2 regions of the Hahella sp. KA22 genome follow, and region 2 is predicted to be linked to the other one. Evidence: riboswitches for the same ligand, from Rfam matches in the RefSeq annotation. Region 2 holds a riboswitch; the other holds the start of a gene.
What was found. A riboswitch is a leader RNA that binds a small molecule or an ion and turns the genes downstream of it on or off. The one in region 2 is predicted to bind thiamine pyrophosphate.
Positions count from the first base shown of each region.

Region 1: another riboswitch for thiamine pyrophosphate. It lies ahead of thiC (phosphomethylpyrimidine synthase ThiC); the one in region 2 lies ahead of thiB (thiamine ABC transporter substrate binding subunit).

Region 1 covers NZ_CP035490.1:721,868-737,906, reverse strand. Annotated here, with positions in the region: gene EUZ85_RS03250 (hypothetical protein) at 1-282, shown strand, start outside; gene EUZ85_RS03245 (DUF2959 domain-containing protein) at 409-1,065, opposite strand; gene EUZ85_RS03240 (DUF4399 domain-containing protein) at 1,340-1,762, shown strand; gene EUZ85_RS03235 (endonuclease/exonuclease/phosphatase family protein) at 2,033-3,289, shown strand; gene EUZ85_RS03230 (PEP-CTERM sorting domain-containing protein) at 3,453-4,127, shown strand; gene EUZ85_RS03225 (ABC transporter ATP-binding protein) at 4,326-6,131, shown strand; gene EUZ85_RS03220 (ABC transporter substrate-binding protein) at 6,167-6,964, opposite strand; gene thiE (thiamine phosphate synthase) at 7,239-8,702, opposite strand; gene EUZ85_RS03210 (thiazole synthase) at 8,754-9,545, opposite strand; gene thiS (sulfur carrier protein ThiS) at 9,593-9,802, opposite strand; gene thiO (glycine oxidase ThiO) at 9,792-10,856, opposite strand; gene thiC (phosphomethylpyrimidine synthase ThiC) at 10,846-12,762, opposite strand; TPP riboswitch at 12,873-12,977, opposite strand; gene EUZ85_RS03190 (hypothetical protein) at 13,362-13,790, shown strand; gene EUZ85_RS03185 (hypothetical protein) at 13,793-14,233, shown strand; gene EUZ85_RS03180 (DUF4153 domain-containing protein) at 14,438-16,039, opposite strand, start outside.
Region 2 covers NZ_CP035490.1:5,690,497-5,706,535, reverse strand. Annotated here, with positions in the region: gene EUZ85_RS25155 (hypothetical protein) at 1-263, opposite strand, end outside; gene tpx (thiol peroxidase) at 478-975, shown strand; gene EUZ85_RS25145 (alpha/beta hydrolase) at 1,044-1,724, opposite strand; gene EUZ85_RS25140 (GNAT family N-acetyltransferase) at 1,733-2,167, opposite strand; gene EUZ85_RS25135 (ABC transporter permease) at 2,318-3,115, opposite strand; gene EUZ85_RS25130 (ATP-binding cassette domain-containing protein) at 3,138-3,761, opposite strand; gene EUZ85_RS25125 (DUF3524 domain-containing protein) at 4,242-5,303, shown strand; gene EUZ85_RS25120 (ATP-binding cassette domain-containing protein) at 5,327-5,944, opposite strand; gene EUZ85_RS25115 (thiamine/thiamine pyrophosphate ABC transporter permease ThiP) at 5,937-7,508, opposite strand; gene thiB (thiamine ABC transporter substrate binding subunit) at 7,570-8,586, opposite strand; TPP riboswitch at 8,639-8,777, opposite strand; gene EUZ85_RS25105 (GNAT family N-acetyltransferase) at 8,895-9,455, shown strand; gene EUZ85_RS25100 (phosphotransferase) at 9,503-10,327, shown strand; gene EUZ85_RS31750 (hypothetical protein) at 10,540-12,105, shown strand; gene EUZ85_RS25090 (hypothetical protein) at 12,099-12,599, shown strand; gene EUZ85_RS25085 (hypothetical protein) at 12,891-13,163, shown strand; gene EUZ85_RS25080 (sensor histidine kinase) at 13,233-15,182, opposite strand; gene EUZ85_RS25075 (bifunctional diguanylate cyclase/phosphodiesterase) at 15,187-16,039, opposite strand, start outside.

The DNA.
Region 1 (16,039 bases), 2.0 Mb from region 2:
TTCAAAGAAGAGAACCTGGGAACCTTGCGTCTCACTGATCCCGATGTTCTGCAGAACGTCGTCGAATTCGCCAAACTCTCCGATGTCAGCATGACCAAGGATATGGCGCACAGCTTGTTGAAAATGACGGGAACCCCTGTCAGCCGGGTGGAGCTGGAAGGGCGCGACAATCACCCCGCGGCGCACCTGCCTGCAAATTTTCACGGAGAATCCATTCGCGGCCGCATAGAGGCCAGCCGGGAAACCCAATTGAAAGTCTTGCCGGGGCGCGCCACTGCGTGAGCCTTATCTCCGTCCGCCGGGTGACAATAGGAATTGTCCCTTCAGCGCAAGCTTGCAGCTGGCCCGGCAGAGCGTAATCTCATCCATTCATCCCACTTCGTCGCTCACAACCGCCTGATCCTGCTATCAGCTCTTGTCGCCCAAGGTCGCGATAAAAGACTCCGCTTCGGCGATGGATTTCTCCATATCCGCCACCAGCCTGGACACATTGCTCTCCACTGAACGCAGCTCCCCTTTCAAGCCATCGATCGCAGATGCATTAAGATTGTGCTTGAGATACAGCACTTGGTCGCGCAGTGCGTTAAGCACCGGCTGCATGCGGTTTTCCGCCGCCCGCATGGCGGTAATGAGACGCTGATATTTCTTTTTGGTAGCGGCCAGTTTGGCGGCGCTGTCCTGTTTCAGCTTGGGACTGGTGTAAAGCTCCAGTTCCTCTTCCCATTCCTCGAACAAGGCTTCGGACACGTCCTCCACTGCATCGATGCGTTTGCTCACCTCTTCCGCCGCGTCTTCGCTGTCTTCAAACGCCGCGCTGAGCTGATCGTATTGCTTCTGCAACGTGGAATCCTTTTTACCGAACATGCTCTGGAAACGGTCCAGCGCGGATTTGAACTCCTCTTTAGCTTCCTCTTGGGCGTCACGGGCTGCGCCAACGCGATCCACCATGATGTCGCGCTTATGCACGCCCACTTTTTCCATAGCGCTGTAATAAGCGCTCTGACAGGCGGACAGTCCCAGCAACAGACAGATCAGCAGTGGTAAACGGAGTAACAGAGAAGACATGGCAAGTTCCTTATCCTGATTTCATAACAGTGCGCCCGGGGATTGTAGGCGCTGACCTCTGGTGCTGCAAATCAGCCGCCGACCGCAGAACCCCGTGCTCCGAGACCTAAACTATTTATACCCACCCTGACGGGGAAAACGATATTATGTCGCTTCGGAGTATAGCCCGCGCGTTAACGTGCGACACAAAGAAGATCGGCCACGCATTTATAATCATAACCAGGCCGGCGACAGTTTCTGCAACAACCTCAACCATACATAATGGAGATAATCCGTGAAAATTCGTCATCTAGTTTCCGTATCCTTGCTTGGCCTCAGCAGCGTTGCAATGGCCGCAGGCCTTCCCAAAACCGCCAACCCCGAAAACGCCAAAGCCTATATCATCTCGCCAACCGACGGCGAAACCGTATCCAGCAAATTCGTGGTGCGCTTCGGTCTGGAAGGCATGGGCGTAGCGCCGGCTGGCGTTGAGCGCGAAAACACCGGACATCATCACCTGCTCATCGATGGCGAAAAGATGCCAGACATGAACATGCCCCTGGGCGCGGACGTCAAACATTTTGGCGGCGGCCAGACTGAAACCACACTAGAGCTACCGCCAGGACAACACACCCTGCAATTGATCCTGGGCGATCATTTGCACCAGCCCCACGCGCATCCTGTGGTGTCTGATAAAGTCACCATCACCGTAAAGTAAAGGCGTAACCGTTATTTAGAAAACGAAGCGATAGCCCTGCGGCTATCATCTTTTCTTAATAATGCGTCTCTATAACTGGAGACGACGCCCCTTAGAAACGAACGCCGGCCTGCCATTCGAGCTGTAAGCAGGCCCGGCGGTTCTTCTTTGACATTGGTTGTCTTCCCGCAACGGCTCGACTCCAACCCCGCTTTCATCTGGCAAGACCAGAGTGCAACGCGCCGTTCGCATTTCGTACATGTCAAATATTGCTGCATAAAGAGGATTATCATGAATGCGTCCAAACTGCTTGGGACAGCAGCCCGCTTTTTATTGGGCGGCGCACTGGCGGCTCATCCCTTTCTGGCTTCCGCAGAATCTCATTGGCGCGACCGTCACGCTACGGAAACTGTGAGATTCGCGACGTTCAATGCGTCGTTGAACCGTTCCGCGCCGGGAGAACTCATCGCAGATCTGAACAGCGGCGACAACGCCCAGATACAGGCGGTGGCGGAAATTATTCAGCGCACCCAGCCGGACGTGCTGCTGATCAATGAATTTGACTACGACGCCGCGGGAGAGGCCGCTCGTCTGTTCCAGCAAAATTACCTGTCGATCAGCCAGAATGGCGCCGCGCCGGCGATCTACCCTTACGTTTACTCTGCGCCATCCAACACCGGCGTCGCATCCGGTTTTGACCTCAATAACGACGGCGTCGTCGGCGAGACCGGATTCGAGCTGGCTAACGACGCTTTCGGTTTTGGCGTCTTCGAAGGGCAGTACGGCATGCTGCTGTTATCCAAATACCCCATCCAGGAACAACGGACGCGCACGTTTCAGCATTTTCTCTGGCGGGATATGCCCAACGCCTTGCTGCCGGATAATCCCGACACAGACGCGCCTGCGGATTGGTTCAGTCCCGAGGAGCTGGATGTAGTGCGATTGTCATCCAAGAGTCATTGGGACGCGCCGATCAACATTCGCGGACGTCGTATTCACGCGTTGGTCAGCCACCCCACGCCTCCTGTCTTCGATGGTCCGGAAGACCGCAACGGAACCCGCAATCATGATGAAATTCGTTTTTGGGCGGACTACATTTCCGGTCGCCGCGTCAGCCGTTACATTGTGGATGATGAAGGACGCCGTGGCGGGCTCGGCGATAGAGAAAGCTTTGTGATCATGGGCGACGAAAACGCAGACCCGTTTGACGGCGACGCCACACAGAACCCCATGGCGCAATTGCTGGAGCACCCTCGGGTGAATGTTAAACATACGCCTCTAAGCGCGGGCTCAGCGGACGCCGCGTTCCGACAGGGAGAGGCCAACGCCCTGCAGATCGGCAATCGGGCGCAGGACACCGGAGACTTTAATGACGCTAACCCGGGTAACCTGCGCACAGACTATGTACTGCCTTCTTCCGACCTGATGATCGTCAACTCCGGCGTGTTCTGGCCCAGCGCTGATGATGATCTGTATCGACTGGTTGGCGAAGGCGGCGCCGTCAGCTCCGACCACCGACTGGTCTGGGTGGATATCCGTCTGCGCTGAACAAGCGCTTTTCTCCTGATTTATCTCTGATTTTCTTCTGAAAAACGCAGTTACACTCAGTAACTGCGTTTGACATTGTTTTACCTACATTTAAATAACTAACGCGTACAATTGCCGACAGTTTTATAACGTGACTTTCTAACCGCTTTTGTAAAGGTAACGCATGTCAAAGTTGTACGCCGCAATCTGTTCGCTTCTGCTGACCGCCTTCCTGAGCAGCGCCGCTCAGGCGACGCCTGTTGTTTTAAACGCTTATGACTCCGGCTGGTATAAGTCCAACGGCTATCATTCGCCGAGCAACACCAACTATTACACTGGCAAGAAGCACAACAACTTCTTCGCCTTTGACATGAGCGACGTGGAAGGCTCCATCGTGTCCGCCACTTTGAGCATTTTCAACCCATGCAACGGTTACGAATCCAACGACTATTCCGAGTGGTTCGCTCTGTTTGACGTGAACACCGACATCAGCACTCTGCTGTCCGGTTTTGGCGGCGTTAACGCATACAATGACCTGGGCTCCGGTGAATTGTTCGGCGCTACCCGCGTATCCTGGAGCAGCAACTACAGCTACATCGACATCGTACTGAACGGCGCAGCGCTGACCGCATTGAACGCAGCCAACGACCTGTTCGCCCTGGGCGGCAGTCTGATCACCGCCAACGACGGCATCGACTTCCTGTTCGGCTACTCTGACAAAGGCTATAACGGCGGCAACATCAAACTGAAGCTGGAAACCGAGTCCGTACCGGTCAGCGAACCTGGCGTACCAGCGCTGCTGGCCATCGCTTTCTGCGCCTTCGTCCTGAACCGCAGAGCCTCCGCCGAAAAAGCCTGATTCCCTTAGCGGCGTACGAAAACCGGAGCATCGTCTCCGGTTTTTTTTCGTCTTGCAAACGCTCCCCCGCCTCAAGCTCCATCTACTTGACTTGATTAGAATAATTACCACTTGCATTTACGCCGTTAAAGGATAGGCTGATGGGTCTGTCGCGCCGCGCGCGGCGCGTCTCTTCCCAGTCTGTACACAAGGAATCCTATGGCCTCGCAATCCCAGTCCAGCTTTCAGGCGCTGCTGAGCCTGCTGCGCTACGCTCGTGGCTACCGGCGACGCATCATCGCCGCCGGTTCGTGTTCAATCATCAACAAGCTCTTCGACATTGCTCCAGAAATCCTCATTGGCATCGCCATCGACGTCGTGGTGAACAAAGAGCAGAGTTTCGTCGCCGCGATGGGATTCAACACCCCACAGCAGCAAATCCTCGCGTTAGGGGTTTTGACGTTTTTCATTTGGGCCGGCGAGTCCATTTTCGAATACCTCCACTTGATCATGTGGCGCAACCTGGGTCAGGTATTGCAGGCGGATCTCAGACAGGAGGCCTATGACCATGTCCAGCGTCTGGATATGGCGTTCTTCGAATCGCGCAGTTCCGGGCAGCTCGTCTCCATCATCAATGATGACGTCAACCAGTTGGAACGCTTTCTCGACGGCGGCGCCAATAACCTGATTCAGGTTTTCGTCACGGTGGTGGCCGTCGGCGGCGTCTTCCTGGCGATATCTCCCTTTATCGCCATGTTGGCCTTTACCCCGATTCCTATCATCATCTGGGGCGCGTTCTTCTTCCTGAAGCGGGCCAATCCTCTGTACGCGGACGTGCGTGAGAAAGTGGGCGGGCTGGCGTCCCGTTTGGCCAATAACATTGGCGGCATCGCCACGATCAAGAGCTTTACCGCAGAAGCGCAGGAATCCGAGCGCCTGCGCGAAGCCAGCGACGCCTATGTTCAGGCTAACCGCAAGGCGATTGCAGTCAGCTCCGCTTTCATTCCAGTTATTCGGATGGCGATCCTGGCGGGCTTTCTCGCCACCTTCACCGTGGGCGGTATGCAGGCTCTATCCGGCGAACTCAACGCCGGCGCTTACGGCGTACTGGTGTTCCTGACCCAGCGCCTGCTGTGGCCGTTGACCAATCTGGCGCAAACCGTGGATCTGTTTGAGCGCGCCATGGCCAGCACTCGGCGTATCCTGGGCGTGATAGAAACCCCCATCGATGTACGCGATGAAGGTTCGCGCACACTGCCGCAGCCTGTGCGCGGCGAGGTGGACTTCCAGAACGTCAGCTTCGAATACGCCGCCGGCGCGGGCGGCGTGGAAAACGTCAACTTGCAGGTCAAAGCCGGCGCCACCCTGGCGCTGGTTGGCGCCACCGGGTCCGGCAAGTCGACATTGATCAAGTTGTTGCTGCGCTTTTACAGGCCCAAGCAGGGCTCAATCCAGGTGGATGGCGTGCCTATCGAACAGCTGCCTCTCAAGGAGCTTCGCGGCGCCATCGGTCTGGTCAGTCAGGATGTGTTTCTGTTTGAAGGCAGTATCCGCGACAACATCGCCTATGGCCGTCCTACCGCCAGTGAAGAAGAAATCATCTCCGCAGCCAAAACAGCGGAAGCCTGGGAGTTCATCGCGCGTCTGCCGGAAGGTCTGGATACGGCTGTCGGCGAACGTGGCGTCAAGCTGTCCGGCGGCCAGCGCCAGCGCTTGTCTTTGGCGCGCGCGCTATTGAAAGATCCGCCGATTCTGGTGCTCGATGAGGCCACCAGCGCCGTCGATAACGAGACCGAAGCGGCGATTCAGCGCTCGCTGAAACACATTGCCCATGGCCGCACGGTGGTGATGATCGCGCATCGTCTCTCGACGATCGTCCATGCGGACAACATCGTAGTAGTCGATCACGGCAAAGTGGTGGAGCAAGGCGACCATCGTCAGCTGCTGGAGCGCAAAGGCATGTACTGGTCGCAATGGCAGGTGCAGACCGGCGGCGAAGCAGAAGTGGAAACTGTGTTTTCCTGATCGGTAACGGGCTGGGGCGTCCTTGTTGCGGCGCCTCAGCCGCCATCCAGATAGTGGTTAACGATGGCGGCGAACTCACCGCTCTGTTGCAAGCTCTGCAATGCCTGATTCAGGTTTTCCATGGTTTTCGGCGATACCGAAGCCTTACTCCCCATGATGTAAAACGTGTCGGAAACAAGGCCTAAGGGATGCATCGTAATCTCATCTTTCCTGCCAAGATCTCCCGCCATACTGTAGATCACAATAGGATCTGCGAAGATGCCGTCCACCCGCTTGGCCAGCAGTTTCATCAAGTTCAGCTCGTCAGACACCACGTCTTCGACATGTAGCTTTCCATCGCCTTTCTCAATGTACTTGTTGACGTCATCGCCGTAGAAATAACCTCGCGTCACACCCAGGCTGAAACGGCTCTGAGTCATTTCCTTGAAGGATTTGAAGTGGTAACGGTCAGCGTCTTCGCGGCGGATAATCAGATTGGAGGCGGAGGTGCGATAGGTCTGTGAGAACCAGGCATATTCTTCACGCGCCGCCGTCTTCTGCACCGAGGTGGCGAGATCAATTTTACCCTGACGTAATTGCAGCAGATGTCGTTTGAAAGGGATTTCGGAAAACTCCAGCTGACACCCCATTCGATCCGCCACCGCCTGAATCAGCTCAATGTCCAAGCCGCTCAGGCGCCCTTCCTCGTTCTTGTACATGTAAGGACGCCATGACTCCCAGCCGACCGAAAGCGGGCGCTCGCAATCGGCGAAAACCGGACCGGCCAACGCCAAACATAACAAGACACCCAGAACGCCTGTTCTCCGACTGTATTCGCCGCTAGAAAGGGTCATTGCGTTGATCCCGAATACTGTGATTTTCCATTTCAGGAGCTTTCAGTATTGACCCTGAACACAAATTGTTCAATTCATCTCCGGACAACCACTGCAATTTCATCGCGACGCATACTCTGTAACGTCAATGTCGCGTAATTTCAGCGGGTTCGGCGTTCTGGCGATAAGAGTGGCGAGCTTTTCCCAGTCATAATTAATCGAGGCCATCTACTTTTCTCCTTTAAATCAGAAGGTTCCATCGACCTGTATCATACTGGGGCAGCATAATGCCGGGTTATACCCATCCTTTCAAAAGTTTACGGCTCAGGTTCGTCACAGCTTCGCGGAAGTCCTGCGCCTGAGTAATGGCGGACACCACGGCGACTGACTCAACGCCGGTTCTCAGAACGGCGTCTATATTATTAAGATTAATGCCGCCAATCGCGGTGAGAGGATAGTGATCTTGCAACAGCGCAGCCCAGCGGGCCAGCTTCTCCAGACCGACAATCCGCACTTCCTTGGTTTGTGTCGGAAAGATCGCGCCAATGGCGATATAGCTTGGCTTTACCGCCGCCGCGCGGGCCCACTCGAAGTCGCCATGGGTGCTGACACCCAGGCGCAGTCCTGCGTCGCGAATGGCGTCCAGATCTGCGTCCGCAATATCTTCCTGACCCAAATGCACGCCATAGGCGCCGTGCTTGATCGCAAACGCCCAGTGGTCGTTGATAAACAGGCGGCAGCCGTATTGCCGGCCTAATTCCGCCGCTTCTTTAATGGCCGCCTCCAACAACGTCAGGTCATCGCTTTTGATGCGCAACTGACAGGTGTCAATCCCTAGCGGTAATAACTTACGCAGCCACTCCACCGAATCCACCACCGGATACAATCCCAAAGGCGATGCGCCGCAATCGGGAAAAGCGGAATAGTCCAGCCAATCCAGGCGATCGACAATTCTGGGAAAATCCGTCATCTGTGTCGGCCAGCCCAGGCGCGCAATGGGGCCAGGCCCAGGGCCGATAGCGTATCCCTGACGCAGCCCCTGTCTCACATAAGCGCTGGCCAACGCCGCCGCATCCGTCAGCGCTTCTCCACGAGCGACAAAAGCCGCCAATGCGCTGGCGAGCGTACAGCCGGTGCCGCGGCTATGACGTACGGATAAACGCGGTTGCGCAAACCAGCTGGGTTGCTCCGACAGCCATACCAAATCCAGACAGGGACCGTCTTGCGCCGAATGGCCGCCTTTGAGCCAGATGCCTTTGGCGCCAAGCTCACGCAGCCGACCGGCGGCGGACAGCATATCCGGCGGCCCGCTGATGCGCATGTCCACTAACTGCTCCGCTTCTGTAATATTCGGCGTCACCACATCGACATGAGGGAGCAGCGTTTTCAAGGCCGCCACCGCAAGGCCGAAATCAGCGCCAGTGGTGCTGCCCAACACCGGGTCAAGCACCACTAACCCAGAGAAGTCGCACAAAAACTCCCGTAGCACCTCTACCTGCTCCGCATCGGCCAGCAGACCCATCTTAATCGCCGCGGCCTCCCCATCCGCACGCAGGGCCTGCAACTGGTCCCGCAAGGCTGACGCGGTAACGGGGTTGATGCTGACAACCTCCTGCGAATTTTGTGCGGTAACGGCGGTGATCGCAGCACCGCCATGGACATCCAGCCCGTGCAATGTGGCGAGATCCGCCTGCACTCCGGAGGCGCCTGCGCTATCTGAGGCGGCGATAATCCATACTTTCGGCTTCGGGTCAGTCATGTTGGCGGTTATCTCTCAAAGCGAATGAGCAAAAGTGACGTAAGGTATGACTCATTGCGACTGCCGCCGCCAAAAAGGCATGCCTATGGTGGGCGTGCTGGGACTGGCGGTTTGCCGCGCCAGCATCAGGCCTGCGTTGTAGCCGGCGCGACCGGCTTCCACCGCCAGTTTGAATGCGCCGCCCATAGCAACCGGATCATGGGCCTTGGCGACCGCTGTGTTCAACAGCACGGCGTCAAAGCCCATCTCCATCGCTTCCGCCGCATGGGAAGGCGCGCCCAAGCCCGCGTCGATGATCATCGGGGTATCCGGCAGACGTTCCCGCAACATGCGCAGGTTGTATTTGTTCAGCAATCCCTGGCCAGTGCCTATCGGCGCGCCCCAGGGCATCAGCGCCTCACAGCCTGCGTCCAGCAAGCGGCGACACAACACCAGGTCTTCCGTGCAGTAGGGCAGCACTTTGAAGCCCCGTTTGCTTAACTCTTTCGCAGCGTCCACCAGTCCATAGGGGTCCGGCTGCAGGGTGTAATCATCGCCAATGACTTCCAGTTTCAGCCAGTCCGTCTGAAAAATTTCCCGGGACATTTCCGCCAGCGTCACCGCTTCTTTCGCCGACTTACAACCTGCGGTATTGGGCAGCAGCTTGCAGCCGCTGGAGCGGATGTAGTCCCAAATGACTTTGCCGTCCTGGTGCGCCGGATTCTGTCGCCGCAGGGACAAAGTAATGATCTCGGCGCCACTGGCGCGCACCGCCTCCAACATGATGGCCGGCGAGGGATACAGCGCCGAACCGATCAGCAAACGACTCGCAAAAGTTTCTCCATACAGAGACAGCTTATCCACGATTTACCTCCGGTGGCGATGGCCACCTGTACTTGTTTCAAGGCGCGTCAGCCACCCGCCACCGGCGCCACCACATCCACCAGATCGCCTGCGCTCACTTTGGTTTGCGCATAAGCGGAACGCGGTACAAACTCGCCATTGATAGCGACGGCGAAACCAACGCCCGCGTAGCCGCATGCCTGTAGCACCTCGGTCAGAGCTTCGTCGCGCACCCGGGCAGGCTCGCCATTCAACGTAATTTCGATTTCAGGCGGCATATTGTTTCTCGCTGTGAAATTGATCCAGCACCTGCCCGACCACCACCGGCCCCAGCAGGTAGCCATGGCGATACAACCCATTGGCGCAGATCAGTCCCGGCTCTCGCGTCACCCTGGGCAGGTTATCCGGCAACGCCGGACGACAGTTGACGCTGGTCTCCACCACTCGCGCTTCCGCAAACGCCGGATTCAACGCGTACAGAGCGCTGCTCAGCTCCAGAGTAGATTGCAAACTGATCGGCGACATATCCGCGCTTTCAATTTCCGTGGCGCCGATAATGATCTGACCGTTCAAACGCGGGACCGCATATAACTTGTAGCGGGGATGCATCAGACGGACGGGACGATTCAGACTGACTTCGGAGGTTTCAATGATCATGACCTCTCCGCGCACGCCACGCAGTCCCGTCATATTACGACTGGCGCCCAGGCCACGTACGTCGATAACCCAGTCAAAACGCTCACTGCCGCTGCTCCAATGCATACGGTGCGCGGAGCACTCCACCAGCGTATCGGAGACCAGGCGAACGCCGCTTTGCCGCAGCGCAGCGAGCAGTGCGTTAAGCAACAGGCGACTGTTGACGTCCGCCTCCGAAGGCAGGTAAAGGCCCTGCTCAAAGTGATCCGCCAGCCCCGGCTCCAACTTGGCGACGCCCTCGCGATCAAGCCATTGCAGGGCGTCGTCGGCGGGAAGCTTGGCGTTGAGATCGCACTGAAACTGCGCCAGCTCGGCCTTATCCAGCGGGTGCGCCACCACCACGGAACCCGCCTGACGATAGCTGGCTGACATACCGGTTTGACGCTCCAGTTCGGCGATCCACTGGGGCCAGATGTCCAGGCTGCGCATGCCCATGTGGTAGACCTCCGGCTCTGCGGACACCAGCTCGCTCAAAGGAGAAATCATGCCCGCTGCGGTCCAGCAGGCGCCACCAGGCCGTTCAAAATCTCCGGCGTCAAACAGAGTGACCTCATGGTTGCGCAGCGCCAGCCGCCAGGCGCACAAGCGCCCGAGCAGGCCGCCGCCGGCGAGGCCGATACGCAGCTTAGACTTCATGATACAGACGCCGCCCCGCGTCTTTGTACTTCTGCGACATTTCCTGCATGCCCTGCTCCGCTTCCTGCTGCGACGCGCCCTCAGCCTGCGCCTTCTCGGCCTCCAGTTTGGCGGAATAATCGCGCACATCCTGAGTGATTTTCATGGAGCAGAATTTGGGGCCGCACATGGAGCAGAAGTGCGCCAGTTTGTGGCCTTCTTTCGGCAGGGTTTCGTCGTGATAGGCGCGGGCGGTATCCGGGTCCAGGGCGATATTGAACTGGTCTTCCCAACGGAATTCGAAACGCGCTTTGGACATAGCGTTATCCCGCAATTGCGCGCCCGGGTGACCTTTCGCCAAGTCCGCGGCATGGGCGGCGATCTTGTAGGCGATCAGTCCTTGTTTGACGTCGTCCTTGTTGGGCAGGCCCAAGTGTTCTTTGGGCGTGACGTAACACAGCATGGCGCACCCGTACCAGCCAATCATGGCTGCGCCGATGCCGGAGCTGAAATGGTCGTAGCCGGGAGAAATGTCCGTGATCAGCGGCCCTAAGGTGTAGAAGGGCGCTTCTTTGCAGTGCTTGAGCTGCTCTTCCATGTTTTCTTTGATCATGTGCATGGGCACATGGCCGGGGCCTTCGATGATGGTCTGCACATCGTGTTTCCAGGCGATCTCAGTCAGCTCGCCCAGCGTGCGCAGCTCACTGAATTGGGCCTCGTCATTGGCGTCGGCGATACATCCGGGACGCAGTCCGTCTCCCAGCGAGAAGCTGACGTCATAGGCTTTCATAATCTCGCAGATTTCCTCGAAGTGGGTGTAGAGGAAATTTTCTTTGTGATGCGCCAGACACCACTTCGCCATGATGGAGCCGCCGCGTGAGACGATGCCGGTCAGACGTTTGGCGGTCATGGGCACATATCGCAACAGCACGCCGGCGTGAATAGTAAAGTAATCCACGCCCTGCTCCGCCTGCTCGATTAACGTATCGCGGAACACCTCCCAGTTGAGGTCTTCCGCGACGCCGTCGACTTTCTCCAGCGCCTGATAAATCGGCACTGTACCGATAGGAACCGGGCTGTTGCGGATGATCCACTCACGGGTTTCGTGAATATTTTTACCCGTGGATAAATCCATCACCGTATCCGCGCCCCAACGGGTCGCCCACACCAGTTTTTCTACTTCCTCTTCGATGGAGGACGTCACCGCGGAATTGCCGATATTGGCGTTCACTTTCACATGAAAGTTGCGCCCGATGATCATCGGCTCCGCTTCCGGGTGATTGATGTTACAGGGGATCACCGCCCGTCCCGCCGCCACTTCCTGACGCACGAACTCCGGGGTGATGTAACGGGGCGTGTTGGCGCCGAAGTTCATGCCGGGATGCTGGCTGCGCATGGCGTTCTCGATTTCCGCCTGTTCCAGAGCCAGATTTTCACGGATGGCGATGTATTCCATCTCCGGCGTAATAATGCCTTTACGGGCGTAATGCAGCTGGCTGACGTTGCCCCCGGCGCGCGCCTTACGGGGAGCGTGACGATGCTCAAAGCGCAGGTTATCCAGGGATAGATTCTGCTCGCGACTTTGCGCGTAAAACGAAGAAGAGCCGTGCAGATGTTCGGTGTCGCCGCGCTCATTGATCCAGGCCTCGCGCATGCGCGGCAAACCGCGTCGCACGTCGATCTCAACGGCGGGGTCCGTGTAGGGACCGGAAGTATCATATACCCGCAGCGGCGGGTTCTGTTCCGTAGCGCCATCCTGCAAAGGCGTTGGCGTCAGCGTGATCTCGCGCATCGCCACCCGGATGTCGGGGCGACTGCCTTCAGCATAGATTTTTTGGGAAGCGGGAAACGGTTGTGTGGACAACGCATCCACCTGCGCCGACTCACTGAGTTTGCTGATTTTATTGATATCGATTGTGCCGCCCACAGTACTCTCCTAGTTGGTTGTATGGGGTAGCACCAGGGAGGAGAGAGGGCATCAACGTCTTGGTCTGCAATCGGACCCGCATCACAAAGATGGAGCGCCGCTAAGAACCGTTTGATGAACTACTTGTTTCCTACGCTGGTACTAACCAGATCAGGTTCTACGGGCCCCACTGTTGTGGTCTCAGCCTGTTACTCCAGGCACCCCGACAAGATGTGCCGATTAGTTTAGGCTGGGTGGCGGGTGGATGGCAAGCGGGCGAAAAATACAATATTAAATGTGTTTTAATGTAAGTTAATTAAGACAATTATTAGTTTTTTCACACCTCAGCATTCCCTGTCAGGCGGAGGATAGAAATAGAGAGAAGTCGATTTTTTTCGAATATATAAGCCATTTGTATCCATTTATTCAATTTTAATCACCATCCCAGTTATTGATTTTCCTTTCCCAATTACCAAGCCAGCTTTTCGGCATTTCCGGTTAGCCGCTTTTCCTTAAACCAAAACACCGATTCTCTTGTGCTTTCTCTTACTCTACTTTCTTAAAAGCAATATTTATTGCCAATAAAAATTGAATTTAACGCGCTTTTAAGGAAATATGAGATGAATCCGACACGGGCTGAGTTGAAGATTTCTGTCGCCAAGTTGATCGAAACGGCTTATTCGACGGACAAGGGGCTGACGGCGAAGATTGTGCGGAGTAAGGGGCCGTTTAAGCTGGCGGTGGATCAGGATGGTAAGGCGACGCTGTCTGGTTCAGCAGGAGTGTTGACCTTCAGCGGAGACCCGGCGTTAAAGGCGATTGGCGCCAAGGTGAAATGGGTGAGCATTTCGTTCGCCAATGGTGAAGGCAATCTGATCAAGTACAACGCCACCTTTTCGATTGGGTTGATCAGCCTGACCGTAGGCGGCAGCTTTGATCTGGAGGAGCTGATTACCTCCTGCTCCGGCCTGCTGTGCCGCGCCGCCAAAGCCATGCAGCAACGCAATCACGCCTACGACGAACAATTACGGAACATCATGGGGAACTGAGCATGAAAATCTGGGGACTGATTCTATGTCTGCTGGCAACAGGATGCACATCCGTTGGCAAGCTCGATCCCTTGTATCCGAATTATCGCCTGTACGCGGAAGCCGTTGACGCCAACGCTCTGAGCGCAGACTATCCGCTGTACTTTTCCCGGCGGGTCGTCGACCAAGTGGCGGGCGATCAGGCCGCGTTCGCACAGCTGGGATTCAAAGCCTACATGCTGCGGGAGCACTCCCATTCCACCACGGTTGGAGAAGATAGCGGCTGCCTGACGGTCAATGGCTATGGCGTCGGCGGGGAACCGTTAACCTTTTATCTGGCCTATGTCCAAGAAGGCGCCGAATGGCTGATTGATGACGTGAATGTGGTGTTTCTGGAGCCGGAACAGGCATTTAGCACTGTCGCCAAATGCCCGGAGGAAACGCGAGTCGGCGCAAACAGCTAAGTCGAAAAGAGCTCTTTGCAGCGCGAGCCTCTCCTTTTACATGGCGACGCCCATCCCATAGCCACGCCTGCGGCGCCACTCGCCATAGATGATAGGACCTGACATAGGCAGGCCCTATCGTTTCAGACAAGTAGAAAGGAACAAATTCTCCGATGGATTAACAAAGCCTCTTGAAAGCAGACGAAGGTACTGTTATTTCTCGGTCTACTCAGGCGAGAAGGAAAATAGAGCGTTGCCGAGACGCAGAGACTGGTAGCGCGGTTGCTGCAACTGAAAGTCTCTGTTTTTCAATAGCTCGGCGATATCCCTATTGCAACACAACGACGCTCTGGATAAATCCAGTTGGCCTACCTTACGCCACGCACCAGCCTTGTCAGCATCGTAAACTTTGAGGTCATACACGTACTCGATATCTTCCGCCACCAATACTTCTTTATCTCCATCCTCATCGAGATCTAACGTGAAAGCGAAACACAATCTCTCCCGACACATCTCCAACTCCACGGCGCCTTCAAATGCTGCAACATCGGCGACGCCCTCATCCAGCCATTCCAATCCTATTGGCTTTGAGTACAACTCCGCCAGACGCTCTTTCTCTTTCCAGTCATAGTAATAATTAGCGGTTTTTAGTACTTCAAGACGTTGAGAGAGTACTTGCGCCTGAGCTTGAGACAGAGAACTCTCGCCTCCCGCCATCGCTTTGATCTGCGCTAAACGCTCTTGGCCGGAGCGCCCTAACTGAAAACGGAGCAAGCCCAGATCGACACTTTCCGCGGTGCTTTTTCCCGCAGCCAGTCTCGCAAACTGGTTGCTTGCGCTGACTTCCTGGGAGTTCAGCCAAGGAGTAAGCGTTAACATCGCCATCAGCGCCGCCACCAGAATAACCGGAGTATTTACCGTATTTAACGTCGTCAGCCAGGGCGAGCGTTTCATAATAAACATGACGCCATAGCTCAGAGTAAGCGCCAACGCCAACACCACCAGCAAAGCCGGGTAATAACGATCCGGAGTCAGGCCATACTGATCGATACGTTGATATAACGAGTACCCCGCCAGCAAAGCGAAAACAGGTAATAACGCCAACAAAACATATATAACGCTACGTAGCCATTGCGGATAGGGAAGGCCGCCCTCGCCGCCACACTGGGCGGCGCCGTTCAACGATACGACCGCCACCAGAATCATCGCCAGCAGCATGGGTGTGGAACGACCCGTGCTCCAGATCATATCCAAACCTACGATGGGCAAGGTGACTGCAAAAGCGATCATGAACACCGCTACTGGCGGCAGGATCGCACGACACACAGTGGCGATAAGTCCGGTCAGCATGTTCAACAGGCTGGGGTAGCGACATCCCAGGCTGATTCCAAACGCGAAGATGATCGCTGACGCAGTCCAACCTACAGGCTCGTATTCAATGAACCGCCCCAGCTCAAATATCTTCAGGATATCGAACAAAGCCGCACATAACGTCGCCACCAGCCAGTACAACCCAACTAACAGGCCAGCAAACGCCAGAATAAACAGATTTTCCCAATACTTGCGATACAGCTCTACACTGAGAATATCGCTCATAAAACGCTGACTCTTTTGAAAATCCCGCTGCACAAAAGGCAGTAGCACGAATAACAGCGGCACTATTGTCGCCCACCATGAGGTCACCAGATCTGAGGAGCCCTCGTAGCTGCCGCCCTCTGGTTTGAAGGTGTTGGAGATTAACCAGACTGCAGATAGGCCAATTACAATGGCGATGCCGGCAGCCAGCATCCAATTCGGAGCGCCCCTGCGTGTTCTGGCGGTAAACAA
Region 2 (16,039 bases):
TGCGACTTGCCGGCGCCGGGCAGCGATAACCCCAGCTTGGCGGCGGGACGCTTGAGCAATAACGCCTGAATCTGGCGGTCGTTACGGCGAAAATCCTCCAGTTTGGGCAGTGTGGCCCCTTCGCCTTTATCCTGAATTTCGCAATAGAGGCGCTCCATATCGGTGCGGGCTTGAGCCTGACAGTCCGCCAGGCTGTGCGTGCTGAACGCAACAGCGCCAAGCAATACGGATGTTTGTGTAAGAGAGAGTATTGTATTTTTCATAGGGCGCTAGCATAGCGGATCGGCGGGACTAAACTGAATAGGCCATTTTTCAGCCTGTAACAGGTCTGCATGCACTTCTCACTGCGCCTGGGCGCTGCTTGCCAAGATTTCATCTCTCCGCAATGGGATTTGTGCTAGCTTTGTAAGCGGCCCTGCCTTCCCGCTGGATTCAGGGATTACCGTTCAATTACTTACCTGTCGAAAAGGATAAAACATGGCTTCTATCACCCTAAAAGGCAATCCGGTTGAAACCAAAGGCGACCTGCCTGCAGTGGGCTCCAGCGCGCCGGATTTTACTCTGGTCAAACCTGATCTGTCCGAGGCGACGCTGAAGGATTACGCCGGCAAGCGTCTGGTGCTGAATATTTTCCCCAGTGTGGACACGCCTACCTGCGCTACGTCCGTTCGCAAGTTCAACGAGAAAGCAAGCAAGAAGGACAATACCGCCGTGTTGTGCGTTTCCGCCGACCTGCCATTCGCCATGGCGCGTTTCTGCGGTGCGGAAGGTTTGCAAAATGTGGATAACGGTTCTGTGTTTCGCAATGCCGAGTTCGGTGACCGTTATGGCGTAACGGTGATGACAGGTCCTCTGAAAGGACTGCTGTCACGGGCGGTTGTGGTTATCGACGAATCCGGCAAGGTGCTGCATACCGAGCAAGTGGCGGAAATCGCCGACGAGCCAGACTATGAAGCGGCGCTGGCTGCGCTCTAAGCGGCTGGCAAGGCGTGTGAACGCCTGAGGTAAACGAGACCGGCGCGTTTAGCGCGCCGGTTCGAAGGTTAGGCCAGTACTTTCTGAATCCACGCCGAAATATCGTGGATCTCTTCCAGACATACGCTGTGATCCATCGGATAGGTGCTGTACTCCGGCGCATATCCCATTGTCTGCAGATGGCCGAGGGCGGCCCGTCCCAGACTTTCAGGCACGACGGAATCCACGGTTCCATGACAAATACGGATGGGAATGTCGCGGTTCGCCGGGTCAGGCTTCAGGCTGGCGACGGTGGCCAGATAAGTGGAAAGCCCCATCAGGCCCGCCAGTGGTTTAGGGTAGGTCAACGCAGTCTGATAGGCGACCGCTCCACCCTGGGAAAACCCCGCCACGATAATGCGGCGACTGTCTATGCCGCGCTCGATCTCTCTGTCCACTAATGCGCGCACCGCGTTGGCGGAGGCTTGTAAGTGCGCCTCGTCCACTTTGCGTTCGATGTTCATCTCCAGAATGTCATACCAGGCCGGCATGACGTAACCGCCATTGATCGTGACCGGGATAGACGGTGCATGAGGAAAGATAAAACGCACCGCCATGTCTTCGGGCAGGCGCAGCTCCAGCACGATAGGGGCGAAGTCGTTACCGTCGGCGCCGAGGCCATGCAGCATGATGAAGGTGGCGTCCGCCGGTTTAGTGGGCTCAATTTCAATGTGAGGCAGTAGGGTTTGAGTGGGGGCTAGGATAGTCACGTGATAGATTAACCGATGCTTTTTTCCAGGATGGATTGTTGTTTCATATGTTCGAAGCCAAGTTTGCCATAAAACTCCAGCGCTTCCAGCCGCACAGCGTTGCAACGCACGCGCAGTCGCTCGCAACCGTGCGCCTGCAGCCACTCTGAGGCCGCCATCACCAATTGTTTGCCTACGTTTAAACCGCGTCCGTTTTCGTCCACCACCAGACTGATAATCTCGCCGAAGCATCCTTCCGCCAGTCGGACGTCCATACTGGCTTGAATGCAGCCGACGGCGACGCCGTCTTTTTCTGCGATGAAGGTTTCGCCGCCTCTTTCCGCTATCAGGTTGATTCTATCCGACGCCTCCTGAGGTGAGACGGCGTAACCCAATTGCGTCATTAAATGGGAGATGGGAGTTGCGTCGGCGCAAGAGGCCGCTCTGATATCGATGGTCAGCATAGGCGTAGTCGGATTCGCTAGGTTGGAGTCTGGCCCGAGCCGGGCGTCTGACGGCTGGTTGTGCGTCTAATATAGCCTGAAACGGGAGCGTAAAGAACTGTGGCCGATCTTGGCTTTGAGCGATGACGTTCTGATGACAACGGACGCAGCTCATTTCAACGCCAGCCGATCCAGGCGCAAACGGTGGCGTTCGTCGAACAGACGCCAGATGGCCAGCCGGTTGGCGATCCAGGTTCCAAAGCCGGTGGCGGCGACAATCATCAGGAATATCATGATCTGGTAGGCCACGGCGGTTTCCGGTGGACTGCCCGCGAGAATCTGTCCCGTCATCATACCGGGAAGGCTGACGACGCCCGCTGTGGCCATGCCATTGATGGCGGGCGTCATGCCCGCATGCAAGGCCTGCCTGCGCTGGTCTTGAATCGCCTCCTCGGCGGGCTCGCCCAGCATAAGGCGACCTTCGATAAGGTCTTTCTGGTTTCTGGCCCCGGCGGTAAGACGATCGAGACACAGTGACACGCCGTTCAGAGTGTTGCCGAGAATCATGCCCAGCAAGGGAATCGCGTATTGCGGCTTATACCAGGGCTCCGGTTGGATAAGCGCCAGCAGGACAATCAAGATCATGGAATAGGAACTCGCTGTCATGGCGAACAGACCGATGCGGAAAGTCCAGCCTTCCGTGAATCTGTGTTCTTGCCGCGCTCCCACCTCCCGTCCCGCCATGGCGGCCATAAACAGGCTGACCATAAGCACCCAGGGCAGCGAAGTCTGGGCGAATAGAAACTTCAGCGCCATACCGATCAAGCTCAATTGTATGGTCAGGCGCGCGACGCCGATCAGTATTCCTGAGCTGAGGTCCGGCGCTTGTCGCCAGTTAATCCAGGCCAGACTGCACACCAACAGTGCGCATAAGCCCAAGTCCCAGATGCTTAAGTGAATAATGCTCATCATGCAGCCTAAAAAATGGCGCTTAAACTTGGAAAGTGGGAGTGAGTTCGCTCAGCTCTCTCACTTTGTCGTCAATGATATTCCAAAAGCGATTGGCCAGACGCAGACACTGTTCCTGATCGTGGCTGACCAGACAGATCGCCCGGCCAGGCTCCGCCAGATAGGCGGTCAGCATCCGCTCGACGCGCTCACGATTGCGATTGTCCAGATTGGCGCTCGGCTCATCGAGAAGCGCGACGACAGGCGCTCGCGACAGGGTGCGAATCAGGCCCAGGCGTTGACGTTCGCCGCTGGAGAGGCGGCTCGCTTCCCAGCCCGCCACATCGGGATTGAAACCGGCTTTTTCGTACCAGGAAGGCGGCATGTCGGCGGGCATATGCTCTGCCACGGTAGGCAGCCACCAACGGCACTCGCTGGGAGTGAGCATCACTCGGCGCCGCCACTCCGGCGCGGGAATCTGGTCGCAGGCTTCTCCACGCAGGAAACAGGTCCCAGAGTGCGGGTCCAGATCAGCGATGGCGCGCAACAGCAGGCTTTTACCACAGCCGGATGGACCGCTCAGAGCGACGCAGTCACCCTCATAAAGGTGATTGGAGAAAGGTTTGAGAGAGCCTATGGCTAGGTCTCTAAGCGACAACAGCGGCATTGCGTCAACCTGCTCACGCCCGTGAGTGTTACGAAGGTCTGCTGAAAATCAGGCCAGGGGAAATTGTTCGCTTACAGCTTGCGGCGCCGCATTGGCGACGGGATTGAAATGCTCCGCCAGGGTCGCTTTTAAGTGCGCCGCTCAATAAAAGTCTATCGCAAAATTCGTAGAACGCCCGTAAAACTTTGTCGAATGACAGGTGGTTTTTTTAGGCCATTTAAAGACGTTTTCTAACTCCCTGATTGTTATTATTAACATGGCAATGATATTGGCATGTTAATAACCAGGCGCATGGACGCGCCTGCGCGGCGACAAGCCGCGGGAGACAGGGCCTGACCTGTGCAGGCCCTGTCGTTGCAGACAAATAGAAGGAAGCTATTTGTCTGCCGGATTAATATTAACAAGTCGATGATCATGGCATGTTAATCATCCGGCGCAGACACATAGTGCGGCCGCCCACATCCATAAAACGGATTACTCATGAAAATACTGCTGCTATCCGCCTACGATGTAGACAGCCATAAACGTTGGCGACAAGGTTTGCTCAAGGCGTTCCCGGAACATGATTGGGTTTCGCTCAGCCTGCCGCCTCGCTTCTTTCGCTGGCGTATTCGCGGGGCGCCGATCAGTTGGAGCCTGTATGAAGACGAAGCGCTGCGAGGGGCGTATGATCTGATCGTAGCCACTTCCATGGCCGATGTCGCCACCTTGCGCGGGCTGTATCCGAATCTGGCGGTGACGCCGTTGCTGGTCTACTTTCACGAGAATCAGTTGGCCTACCCCCGTTCGGAAGAGCAGCACGACAGTATCGATCCGGCCATGGTGAATATCTACGCCGCATTGGCCGCCGACCGTGTGGTGTTCAATACGACGTTCAATCTGGAATCTTTTCTTGCTGGCCTGGAGAGTCTGATTACCCGCTTGCCGGATGCAGTGGACGCAGAGTTGTGTCGCCGTATTCGCGATAAAAGCCAGGTGATTCCCGTTCCATTGGAAGACGAACTAATGCGCTTCCCTCGCGAGAAAAAGGGCGAACAGCCGTTGACCATCGTCTGGAATCATCGGGTGGAATACGACAAAGGCGTGGATGATCTGCTGATGATTTTGCGACGGCTGCGGGCGAGGACACATGACTTTCAGCTCGTCATGCTCGGACGCCGCTTCAGACAGGCGCCTCTCGCCTGGAGCCAACTGCAGGAAGAGTTCGCCGCGCACCTTTTATTCGATGATTACGCGGAAAGTCGCGAAGCCTATTGGCGCTGGCTGAGCCGGGCGCATGCGGCGCTATCCACGGCTCAGCATGAGTTTCAGGGACTGGCGATGATGGAGGCGGCTGCGCTTGGTTGCGCGCCGGTGACGCCGGATCGCCTGAGTTATCCTGAACTGTTTCCGCATAGTCGCCGTTATCAGGATGCGGAGGAAGCCGTAGATTTATTGCTGGACGCCCCATCCGCGAGCCCTTGCGATATGCGCGAGTACGCCTGGAGCGCGTTGCGCGGCGTTTATGAGGATGCGTTGAACAACACGGCGGATCGGTTGTGATTGCACAAAGACGATTGCCTAAACTAAACGGCGTCTGACTCTGCGTCGTTGAGATGAATTGCGCGGTGCGCAAGCCGGCTGACGTCCTCACGTTGATGAGTAACCATCAACAGGGTTTTGCCGAACCGCTCCGCCATCGTGCGGGTCCACTCCGTCGCGAGGCGACGGGTGTCCGCATCCAACTCTGAAAAGGGCTCATCCAGTAGAATCAACGGTTCTGGCCGCAGCATCGTGCGCAACAGAGCCGCCCGCTGGCGCTGCCCTCCAGAGAGGCGACCGGGAAGCTTTTCCAACTGGTCGGCGATTCCCAAAGCCTGGGCCTGGTTGGGAATCTCAAAATGCATCGCAACGTCTACCCCTAGTTTCAAATTCGCCATGACAGTGAGGTGTTCGAACAGGTTGTAATCCTGAAACAACATGGCGACCGGGCGCTGTTCCGGTGGCGTGTGGGTGAGGTCCTTGTCTTCCCAGGCCAGGCGCCCCGCTTCCAGCGCGACAAAACCGGCGATGGCTTCCAGCAATGTGGATTTCCCTACGCCGCTAACGCCCTGCAGGGCGATGATTTCCCCTTGGGCGACTTGCAGATCGTAATGCAGGGTGCGGGCGCCCCGTTTAATTTGAAGTGCGCGGATTTCAAGCATGACGGGGGGATTGTTTCTCCAGATAAAAAATCAGCAGGCCGCAGACGCCCAGGAACACCATGGAGGCCAGTGAGGCTTCGTTCAGGCGATAAGTACTGGCGTAACCATAAATCAGCCAGGGCAGGGTGACGAAGTCCTGGTTGCCGAAAATAGAGTAAATCGCCACGTCTCCCATGGCCAGCATGGCGACAAAGGCGGCGGCGGTGCGAATGGCCGGCGCCATATAGCTCCATTCAATGCGGCGGCGCTCCCGGGAGGTCAGTTTCAAGGAAAGCGCCAGGCGGTGATATTGGCTGTCGAAGTTCAATAGCGCCGGCTTCAGTTGTGACGCCGCGAAAGGAACGGTGATCAACCCATTAATCACCGCCACCAGCCAGATGCCCCAATGATCCAGGTCCAGGTGCGGCAATAGCAACACGAACAGTCCAACGGACAGCACCATAGCGGGCACCGCCAGTGAGTGCGAGGTGAGCCAGTCCAGCCACAACGCAGCGGGGGAATGTTGCATGCGAGCGCGACGATAGGGGCGCAAGGCGCTGTAGGCAAGACTGATCGACAACACCGTCGAAACAACGCCCAGGCCAAGTGTGATCAGTAATGGGCGGCTCAGAGAACGCCAGAATTCCATATCCACGCCGCTATGAATCACCCGCGGCGCCAGCGCCAGCAACGGCGCCAATAAAAACAGCCAGCCACAGGCGTAGAGCAGGCGATACGCCGCCTGTTCGAGTCGCGTCGCCGGGGGCCTTAGTTGCGCTGGCGCAGAGGCGGGGCTGAGCCAGGACACTTTGCCGCAGAACGACACCAGCAGGAACGCGGAGCCGGCGATCAGTAGCTGCACCCAGGCCAGCGCCAGAGCTTCAGAGATATTGAAGTCGTATTTCAGCGCCTGATAAATGGCGACTTCCAGGGTGGTGGCCTTGGGGCCGCCGCCCAGCGCCAGCACGACGGCGAAGCTGTTGAAGCAAATGACGAAGATAAAGCCCAGCAATAGCCAGGTGGCGCTGTGCGCCGCCGCCCATTCCAAACGCCAGAAACGCTGCTCGCGTGTGAATTTGAGCTGGCGCGCCAGACGCCAACTGGCGTCGGGGATGGACTGCAGACGCAAATACAGGGTGCGCACCGCAAACGGCAGATTAAGGTAGATATGGGCAATCAGGATGCCGCTCAGGCCATACAGGTTCCAGTCTTCTCCCAACAAAGGGCTGAGACTGCCGGAACGACCCAGCAGACTGATAATGCCGGTGATCACGATCAGCGTCGGCATCACGAAACAGAGCACGCACAGACTTAGAAACGCGCGCTTGTGCGTGCTGTCCTTGAGATAGCTGAGCGCCATCGCCGTCGGCCAGGCCAGGATTACCGAGAGCGCTGCGCTCAACGTCGCCTGTAACAGGGTGAAGCGCAGGATCGCGAGAAAGTAGGGGTCGCTGAAATAGCTCCAATCGAACTCGCTGCGATTGAACCCAATCAGACCGCCGAAGGCCAGGGCCGTTGCGGCGGCGACCAAACCCAGAGCGGGCCAGCCGGCCCATTTGCCTGAGGTGAATGCGCTCAGCTTCATCAAAGTACAACCTGCATGGAAAAAGCCGACCCGTTAAGACAACAAACAGGGATGGCGACGCTTATTGGGCGACGGCGCTGCGCCATTCCTTGATCCATGCTTTACGGTTCGCCGCGATGTACTCTGGCGTCAACTCAATGGGTTTCGGCTGAATCAGCGTATCGAATGCGGTGGGCAGTTTGACTCCCTGGCGGACCGGCAGCATCCAGTTGGTCACGGGGATGACTTCCTGCGCTTCCTGAGAAATCAGAAATTCAAGGAAGCGATTCGCCAGCTCCTTCTTCGCGCTATTCGCCGCGATGGCGGCGACTTCCACTTGCATCACATGGCCTTCGCTGAACAGCGCCGCCTTGTACTGCGATTTGTCTTCAGCCACCTGGTGATAGGCGGGAGACGTGCTGTAGCTGAGTACGTAGTCCGCGTCGCCTTCCAGGAACATGCTGTAGGCTTCCCACCAGCCTTTGGTGACGGTGACGGTATGTTGCGCCAACTGTTTCCATGCGTTTTCCGCCTGATCGCCGTATGCGCTCTTCATCCACATCATCATGCCCTGGCCCGGCGTGCTGGTGCGCGGGTCCTGATAAATCACCGAAGCGGAGGAGTTCACCAGCTCTTGCAGGGATTGCGCCGGCTGCTTGATTTTCTGGCTGTCGTAGATGAATGAGAAATAGCCATAATCGAAAGGCACGAAGTCTTTATCACTCCATTTCAACACTGGCGTCAGGGCGTCAAAGGCGACCGCGTGCGGTTGCACCAGGCCTTCTTTGCGGGTTTCTTCTATCAGTCCGGTGTCCAGGCCCAGCACTACATCTGCTTTGGCGTTCTTGCCTTCGATGCGCAGCCGGTTAAGAATGCTGACCCCGTCTTCCAGGGCGACGAATTTAAGGTCGCACTGACAGGCGGCTTCGAAGCTTTTTTTCAGCGCAGGACCGGGGCCCCATTCGCTGATGAAAGAGTCGTAGGTGTAGACCGTCAGCTCTTCCGCTGCGCTGGCGCTGGTGGCGAAAGTCGCGACAGCAGCGGCGATAAGCGTGCGGGCGACGCGAGAGACGGATGCAGTGTGAAACAGGTTGAACATGGAAGCTCCTCTATACAGCGAGGCGCGGAAGCGGCGACTTGATCCAGAAAGCGGATTAGCCGGCCTCATTTCCTACGCCAGCATTAACTGGATCAGGTTCTACGGGTACACTCTCAGCCTGACTGGCGCGCGTTCGTGCGCAATGGCGCGTCGAATAAACGCAGTAGAGTCAGGCGCCCCGATGAGACTGCCCGGATTCTAACCAAAAGCGATGGGACAATCTACGCGGACGCAGGATATTTTGCAGTGAGGAAACGCTGTCTGCGCCGGCGTAATGCGAGTAAACCTTAACAAGGAGTCAAGACAGGATGGCGTTTACAAAGATGGAAACCGAGCGCTTAACGCTGCGGGTGGTGAGTCCGGAAGACGGTCCGGCGCTAAACCAGACAATCATAGAATCTCTGGATCAGCTACAACCCTGGCTGGACTGGATGACGCCGCCGCCGAGTGTGGAGGAGACTTCCCGCTGGTGCCGGCAGGCGTACGCGCGCTATCTGCTGGAGGAAGAAGTGAATCTGATGCTGTTGCGCAAGGAAGACGGCGCGTTGGCGGGAGTGTGCGGTTTGCGTAAGGTCAACGCTGCTTTGCGTCACCATGAGGTGGGGTATTGGGGCTCGGCGCGCCTGCAAGGCGCCGGTTATATGACTGAGGGCGTAAAGGCTTTGGCGGAGTATGCGCTGCTTGAGCTGGCCGCCAGCCGGGTTTATCTGACCACGGACGAACGCAATCTCAGCAGTCGCAAACTGGCGGAGCGCGCAGGATTTCAGCTTGAGGGCGTGTTGCGCAATGAGCGCATGGATAACCAGGGACAGTTTCGTAACACCTGCGTGTACGCGAGAATTGCGGCGGGAAACTGGACTACCCATTAACCTGTCGCCCCCATAAACCTTTCACACCCTTAAATAATGAGCACGGCATGAGCGATACCCTACAGTCAGAAGAACCCACACAACGCCCGTTTGTTGCGGAGCGGCTGCGGGCGGCGGACGCCTTTCTGGGGGAGGAGATGGACTGGGGGCTCATGCTGGAGTCAGGACACAGCAATATGCTGTTTCGAGCGCAAGGACCACAAGGCGATTTGGTGCTGCGTATCAACGCCAGCTCGCTACGCGCCTTTGGCGTTGACCGGCGACTTGAGGCGGATGTGCTGCGCGTGATCCAGGGCGCTCGCTGGGCGCCGCGGGTGTTGTGTAATGCATGGCGGGAAGGCTGGCTGTTAATGGCGCATCATGGCGCCAGTTTGACCGAAGCAGGCGCACAGGACACCGCCTCGCAACAGACTGTCAGGCAGTTACTGGCGTTTGTCGCCGATCTGCAGCGTATCACTGAAGGCCCTGCATTCGATTACCAGGCCTTGATGGCGCTCTATCGGCGTCGTCTGCAGGAGCGTGCTGCTGCGGCTGTACATCAGGCTTGTCTGCAGCAACTGGAAGATGCGTTTTCCGCTATCCCCAACGACATAATGACGCTGACCCACCATGATCTGCACTCAGGCAACCTGTGTCTGGATCAAGGACAGCTTATCGTGCTGGACTGGGAATACGCCGGCTTGGGCTGGCCCTGGCTGGACATGGCCTCGCTCCTGCAACACCATGATCTGGAAGCGAATGACCTATACGTCTTACCCGTTTGCGCCAACTTGAGCGCAACGGAAATCCAACAGCGACTGCATCTTGCCGCGCATATCAATCAACTCCTGGAACAACTTTGGTTTGCGGTGAGAGAAGAACAAACCGGGTGAACATAATGGAGTCCGCAGCAGCTACACGCTAGATTCTCTCAAACACTTCAGATATCGAAGCTGTCAGTCAAGAGTACTATGCCCTCCGAATGATATAACCAAGCGGTAATGGAAATTAAAATAAACTTGCATTGTAACGGTTTGTTTCGCCTCTTCCTTTGCCGTAATACCTGTCATGAGCAGTAAAGGCGGATTACTAGGGATGTATTCGCATGTATTCAACTCGTCGGTACGAGTTCAAACATTGGACAGATTTAACCATTGTTGACTTGTCTTTTGTTGAGTCTCCATTCTTCGCCGCCAGCTACGCTGAACGCTGTTTGAACAATGATATGAAGGTCAGCGAAATTGTCGGTAACCTCTCAGGTCCCCATTTTCGCTCTGCTTTCGGCGCCTTTCCCGGGAGAGGGACGCCGTACTTTCGGAAATGGAAGGAAGACTTCGTCAGGCTGGTTGAACGCGGCGACATTCTTCTGGTGTTTAAAGACGGTAAAAAACCATTTAGCCCGATCGCAAGGGAAGAAGACGAGGGCATCTTCCCTACAAACTCAGATCCTGTCTTGGCTGAGCGACTGATAGCGCGGGCGAATCCTGAACCTCCGCCGCCGCCAATGTTAAACGGACTACTGAAGGACATTCCCTCATTGAATGGTAATTTGTGGTGGGAAAGTGTTCCTGCAGAGCGCCGCAATTATCTCCCCCCGCCATCCAAAAGATCTGAAACGCCTGATATTGCTCAAGCAGAACCAGATGAAACAACAAGTCTGACCGAGGACGAGCGTGAGGAGGTTTACAGAGATTTCTGGGAGGCCAAAAAACAAGGAGACGCCTCCGCTATTCTGGCAATGGAAGAAAAGTTGGGGGATGAGTTTTACAGCTCACTCGAAACAGGCGGGGGTGGTCCTTTCGGGAAGTACTATGCTATACCGAAGGAGCGAGCGGAGCTGATGCTGGAAGGGCTACGCGTCATTGAACGGGGAAGCCCCATTGACGATGTAAGAGCATTCGACAATAAGATCAGAGACATCCGTAAGAATCTGATCAACGCCAGTTCAGACCCAATCGCCGCCAGACGCAGCATCGAAGTCAGCTCACTGGAAGGACTAAGCGAACGCGTAGCATTAGAAGACGTCGGCTCATTTGTTACTGAAATTCCGCCCAGGCTGGGAGAGTTGGAAGAGATCTATGCTGGGGCCATTACCGCAGTAATGGGACACCCCGCTTTAGTCAGCGCAGAGATACGAAAAGCAAACTTAGCCGCTCACTCTACCTCTAGTAGCAAACAGCCACACTTTACTGGGGCCGGAGAGATCGATGATATCTTTGAGGCAGCAGAAGCTGCTTATAGTCGGATTAGAGGTGCGTATTTGGACGATGTTCCCATAGTATCGACTAACGCTGGCTTATCTATTCAAGAAACGACAGCATTGAAAAAACACTTGTTCTTTGGAAAGCATAACCTTCCTCTAGATGACGTGAGATGGGAATTGAAAAGATTTGCTGCTGACGATGAGATTGCTCATGCATGGGAGCTGGCTCAGAAACAAGAGCTAACCGCTGGTCAAAAAGAATGGTTTAGGCAACTCTCAGATCATGAATTGGGAGAGCGAGTATTAATGTCTCAAGGGGTGCCATATCGTAATCCAGCCGCATGGGACGCTAGTGCCTTAGGTGGAGCGGGTAGATTTAACTCAACTCCTCCTGGAGCTCATGATCTTGCTCCTCCTCAACCAGACTGGGGATCATTTCCAGGATTTGAAGATACATTAAGTTGGTAAAGAAAGTGGCAAATATTCAATACAAAAACGTGTCCAATAGCCTGAATAGACTAAAGCGCATCAATTGGCTGGAGTCTGGTGATCCTGAAAGTCATGCGCAATGGATAGCTGAGTACTTGCGACGGGTTGCGGTGATGTCGAATGAGCTTGGACTAGAGTTAGCCTCTCCATTTTTTAAGCCGGTTAAAGTTTTAGGGATAAGCGGCAATCAATCTGCTAATGCGATGGCGGAGTTCATGGTTATAGCGGAAGATGCTGACCTTATTAAAAATGCATACGTGCGACGCTCATGTGAATGCTACCTGGAGTGGAGCGAGGGCGTCGATGAAGGTCGAGACACAGCTTTAGCCTACCCAGATATATTTGATCCGTTGATTCGTCTGATAGAGAGCGGCGGAAAGTTTGGTTTTCATCATGGGGATATAATGGTTGGAAACTCTGCAATCCCCCTGAATAATTGGAAGCGTTTTGCTGAAATAGCGCCTAAGTTTTGATGCTTGAGGGACCTGCCCATCAATAAGGCTCGTCTTAGTGCATGAGCTTTGATGAAATGTGATGTTTGATGGGAGCATTTCATTAGAGAGCACGTGTTGGTTATTCTCAAATTATGTTAGGCAAGTGGTTACAACTGGTTAGCCTCATACTAGGCGCTTAAAGCTGGCGAAAGAGCGTAAGTAGACGCCAAGATTTTGATCTATGAAGCGTATTATTTATGAAAGCTTTGCTGCAGTTGGCGAAATATAGCTGTGCGCTCAAGAACAAGTATTTCAGGGAGCGAGGGTAACGTGAAAATTGAAGATATAGTGGAAGACTTTGAAGAGTACAGGTGCGACAAAACCAGCGCCGCTCTGGATATTGCCGAGTTGATAATTCTTGAAAAGCGCCCTGAAAAAATAAGTACGCTTCCTATTGAGATAAAAGAAGAAATTAATACTTTGATTCGGGTTTATGAAAGTGAGGGCGCTGTGAAAATAGTGACAAGTTCAGGTTTAGAACATGATTTTACCGAGCTGGCCAAAGGACTCTGTGACGTCATCAAGCGCTACTCCAAGAGTTAACGCCCAAGGGAGTGGGCCTGTCTCCAGTTTGGCTTAATTTGTTCATATTGAAGATATTTTTCATCGACTCTAATAAGTTATAGACGCATCACGAGTTCCAGTGTCGGCTTCTTTCTCTTCTTCTTTTTGTTCTACATCGCGCTCTTCTGTGGCGGGCGCATGTAGCGGTAGTTCTATTTTGACGACGCAGCCGTGTCCGATGGCGCTGGATATGTTGATGGTTCCGCCCAATACGTTGGTGACCAGTTGGTGCGTCAGGTGCAGTCCCAGGCCGGTGCCGCCCTGGTTGCGTTTGGTAGTGAAGAAGGGATCGAAGACTTTGGGCAGGATTTCCGGTGGGATGCCGGCGCCGTTGTCGCGAACTTCTATTTCGGCGATCTGGTCGTTGCGGCGCTGAGCGGAGAGCCAGACTCTGCCTTGCGGCATATCCTGAAAGGCGTGTTTCATGGCGTTGTTGACCAGGTTTTCCAATACCTGGCTCAAGGCGCCGGGATAGCTGTCCAGCTCCAGGTCTGGGTCGATATCCGTAACCAGTTGGTGTTCTCTTTTGTGAATACGCAGCCAGGTGGTCAGCAGCATGTCTTCTATCAGCCCTCTCAGTGAGAATACCCGTCGCTCCGCCCCGGCGCGGTCAGTGGCGAGTTGTTTGAAACTATGCACCAGTTGTGCGGAGCGATTGAGGTTGCTGAGGATGATGCCGGCGCCTTGTTCGAACCGCGCGAAGTAGTCATTCATATCGGAACGGCGCAGACCACGAGCAAAGGCCTCTTTCAACTCCACCGCCTGCCGCTGCATGGAGGAAAGCGTCACCAGAGAGGCCCCGAGAGGCGTATTCAGTTCATGGGCGACGCCGGCCACCATCATCCCCAAAGACGAGAGCTTTTCCGCTCGCACCAATTCGTCCTGAGTGCGCATCAGGTTGTCCAGCGACTCTTGCAATAGGGTGTTGGCGTGCTCCAGTTCACCGCTTCGCGCGCTCAGTTGAGCGTTAAGTGTGTCTTTAAGGGCGTCGGCTCTGGCGATGCGGATGAATGCAAAGAACAATATCACCCAGAGTGTGATGATCAACCCCAGGGTAGAGGCGAGCGCTTCCCGCTGAATTGCGGAGATCGCCGTTGGCTCCACATTCACCACCAGTTTCCAGTATTGGTCGTCCTTGCTATGGTTTGAGGTGGGTGAGAACGTCGTGAACAGCCAGAGGCCGTCATCATCCGTAAAAGTCCCATAGTTGGTATTGATGATGCGGTCCCACCCTTCAGGGTGACGGACGCCAAAGCGCAGATTGCTGCGCTTGAACATGAAGCCCCATTCGTCTTTGGGATGATTGCTTAACAGCCAATACCCATCGGAATTCAGCAAGTGAAGGCGCAAGCTGGAAGGCAGATGTAAATTACGTAAAGCTTGCAACATCAGGTTGGCTTTGTAGTTCAGTACTATCACGCCATTGTGCTCGCCATGGTCTGTATGAATGGGGGAGACCGCGCGAAGTACAGGGTTATGCGGAGTCTGGATTGCTCCGTGTTCGATATTAAGGTCCAAGGGAGAGAAGTAGATTTCTTCCGGGTTCAACGCCATGCCGGAGATGAAATAATAGCGCTTGCTTTTCTCCTGCAACTGCTCTTCAGGGATGCGAATCGCCTGGGAACCGAACGTTTCCACGCGAACTAACTCTTTGCCGTCAGGACCCAGCCAGCGTACTTGGTCGTAAATACCGGAGGCTTCCGAGAAATCCTGCAGCAAGGCCTCAGCGCCTTGTTTGCTGTCTGGGGTGGCGTTGCGTATTGCTTTATTGTGCGCCAGGAAACGAATGTCTGTAGCCAGATCGCCGAAATTCCTGGCCATTGTCTCGTAGGCGGAGTTGAGTGAACCTGAAGCGGTTTCCTGCAGGGGGGACAGCTTATTATCCAGCAGGTAGTCGTACAGAAAGAATGAAAGGGCCAACAGAAGAACACTCCAGGGCGCGATGAAATTCAGCAGACGTTTGCGAAGGTGATATAGGGACGGTTCCTGGTTGGTCATGGCGTCAGCGTCGTTGGGTCAGCCATTGCAGCAGGTCGTCCACCGCCATCGGGCGGGCGTAAAGGTATCCCTGCACGCTCCTGCAGCCGTTGTCGAGCAGCCACTGCGCCTGTTCCTTGGTTTCCACTCCCTCGGCGATAATGTCGAGATTGAAGCTTTCGCCAAGTTGAATGACCGTCTTGGCGATTGCGGCGGCGCCTTTATCGGTGGTGACTTTATCGATGAACGACTTGTCAATTTTCAGCCGGTCCACGGCGAGGCGGCTCAGGTAAGCCAGGGAAGAAAAGCCGACGCCAAAGTCGTCAATGGCGACAGCGACGCCAATTTCCCGCAGACGCTCCAACTTATTTTGCACCAGCGCGAAGTTGTGCATGACTGTGGACTCAGTGATTTCGACCTCGATTTGCTGGGGTCTGATGCCGACCGCCTCCGCGCTGCGGATAAGCGTGTCCACCATATCATCCTGCTCAAACTGGATGACGGAGTAGTTCACGCCAATGCGAATATCGCGGTAACCGGCTTCCTGCAGACGACGGCAGGCGGCGCAGCCCTGGGTGAGAATTTGTTGTCCCAGGGGCAGAATTAAACCGGAGGTCTCCGCCAGGGAGATAAACTGATCTGGTCGGATGTGGGTTCCGTCCTCCAGGCGCCAACGCGCCAGCACTTCTACGCCGGTGACTTGATTGGTTTCTATGTCCACCTGCGGTTGCAGGACAGCGAAAATACTTTGTTTGGTCAACGCGTCCTGTAGCGCCTGTAACAAGTGGAAGCGACTCGCGGCGGCGGCTTCGGTTTCAGGGTCGTAGATGGTGTGCTGGCGTATGCCGCGTTTTTTCGCCTGCTTCAGGGCGATTCCC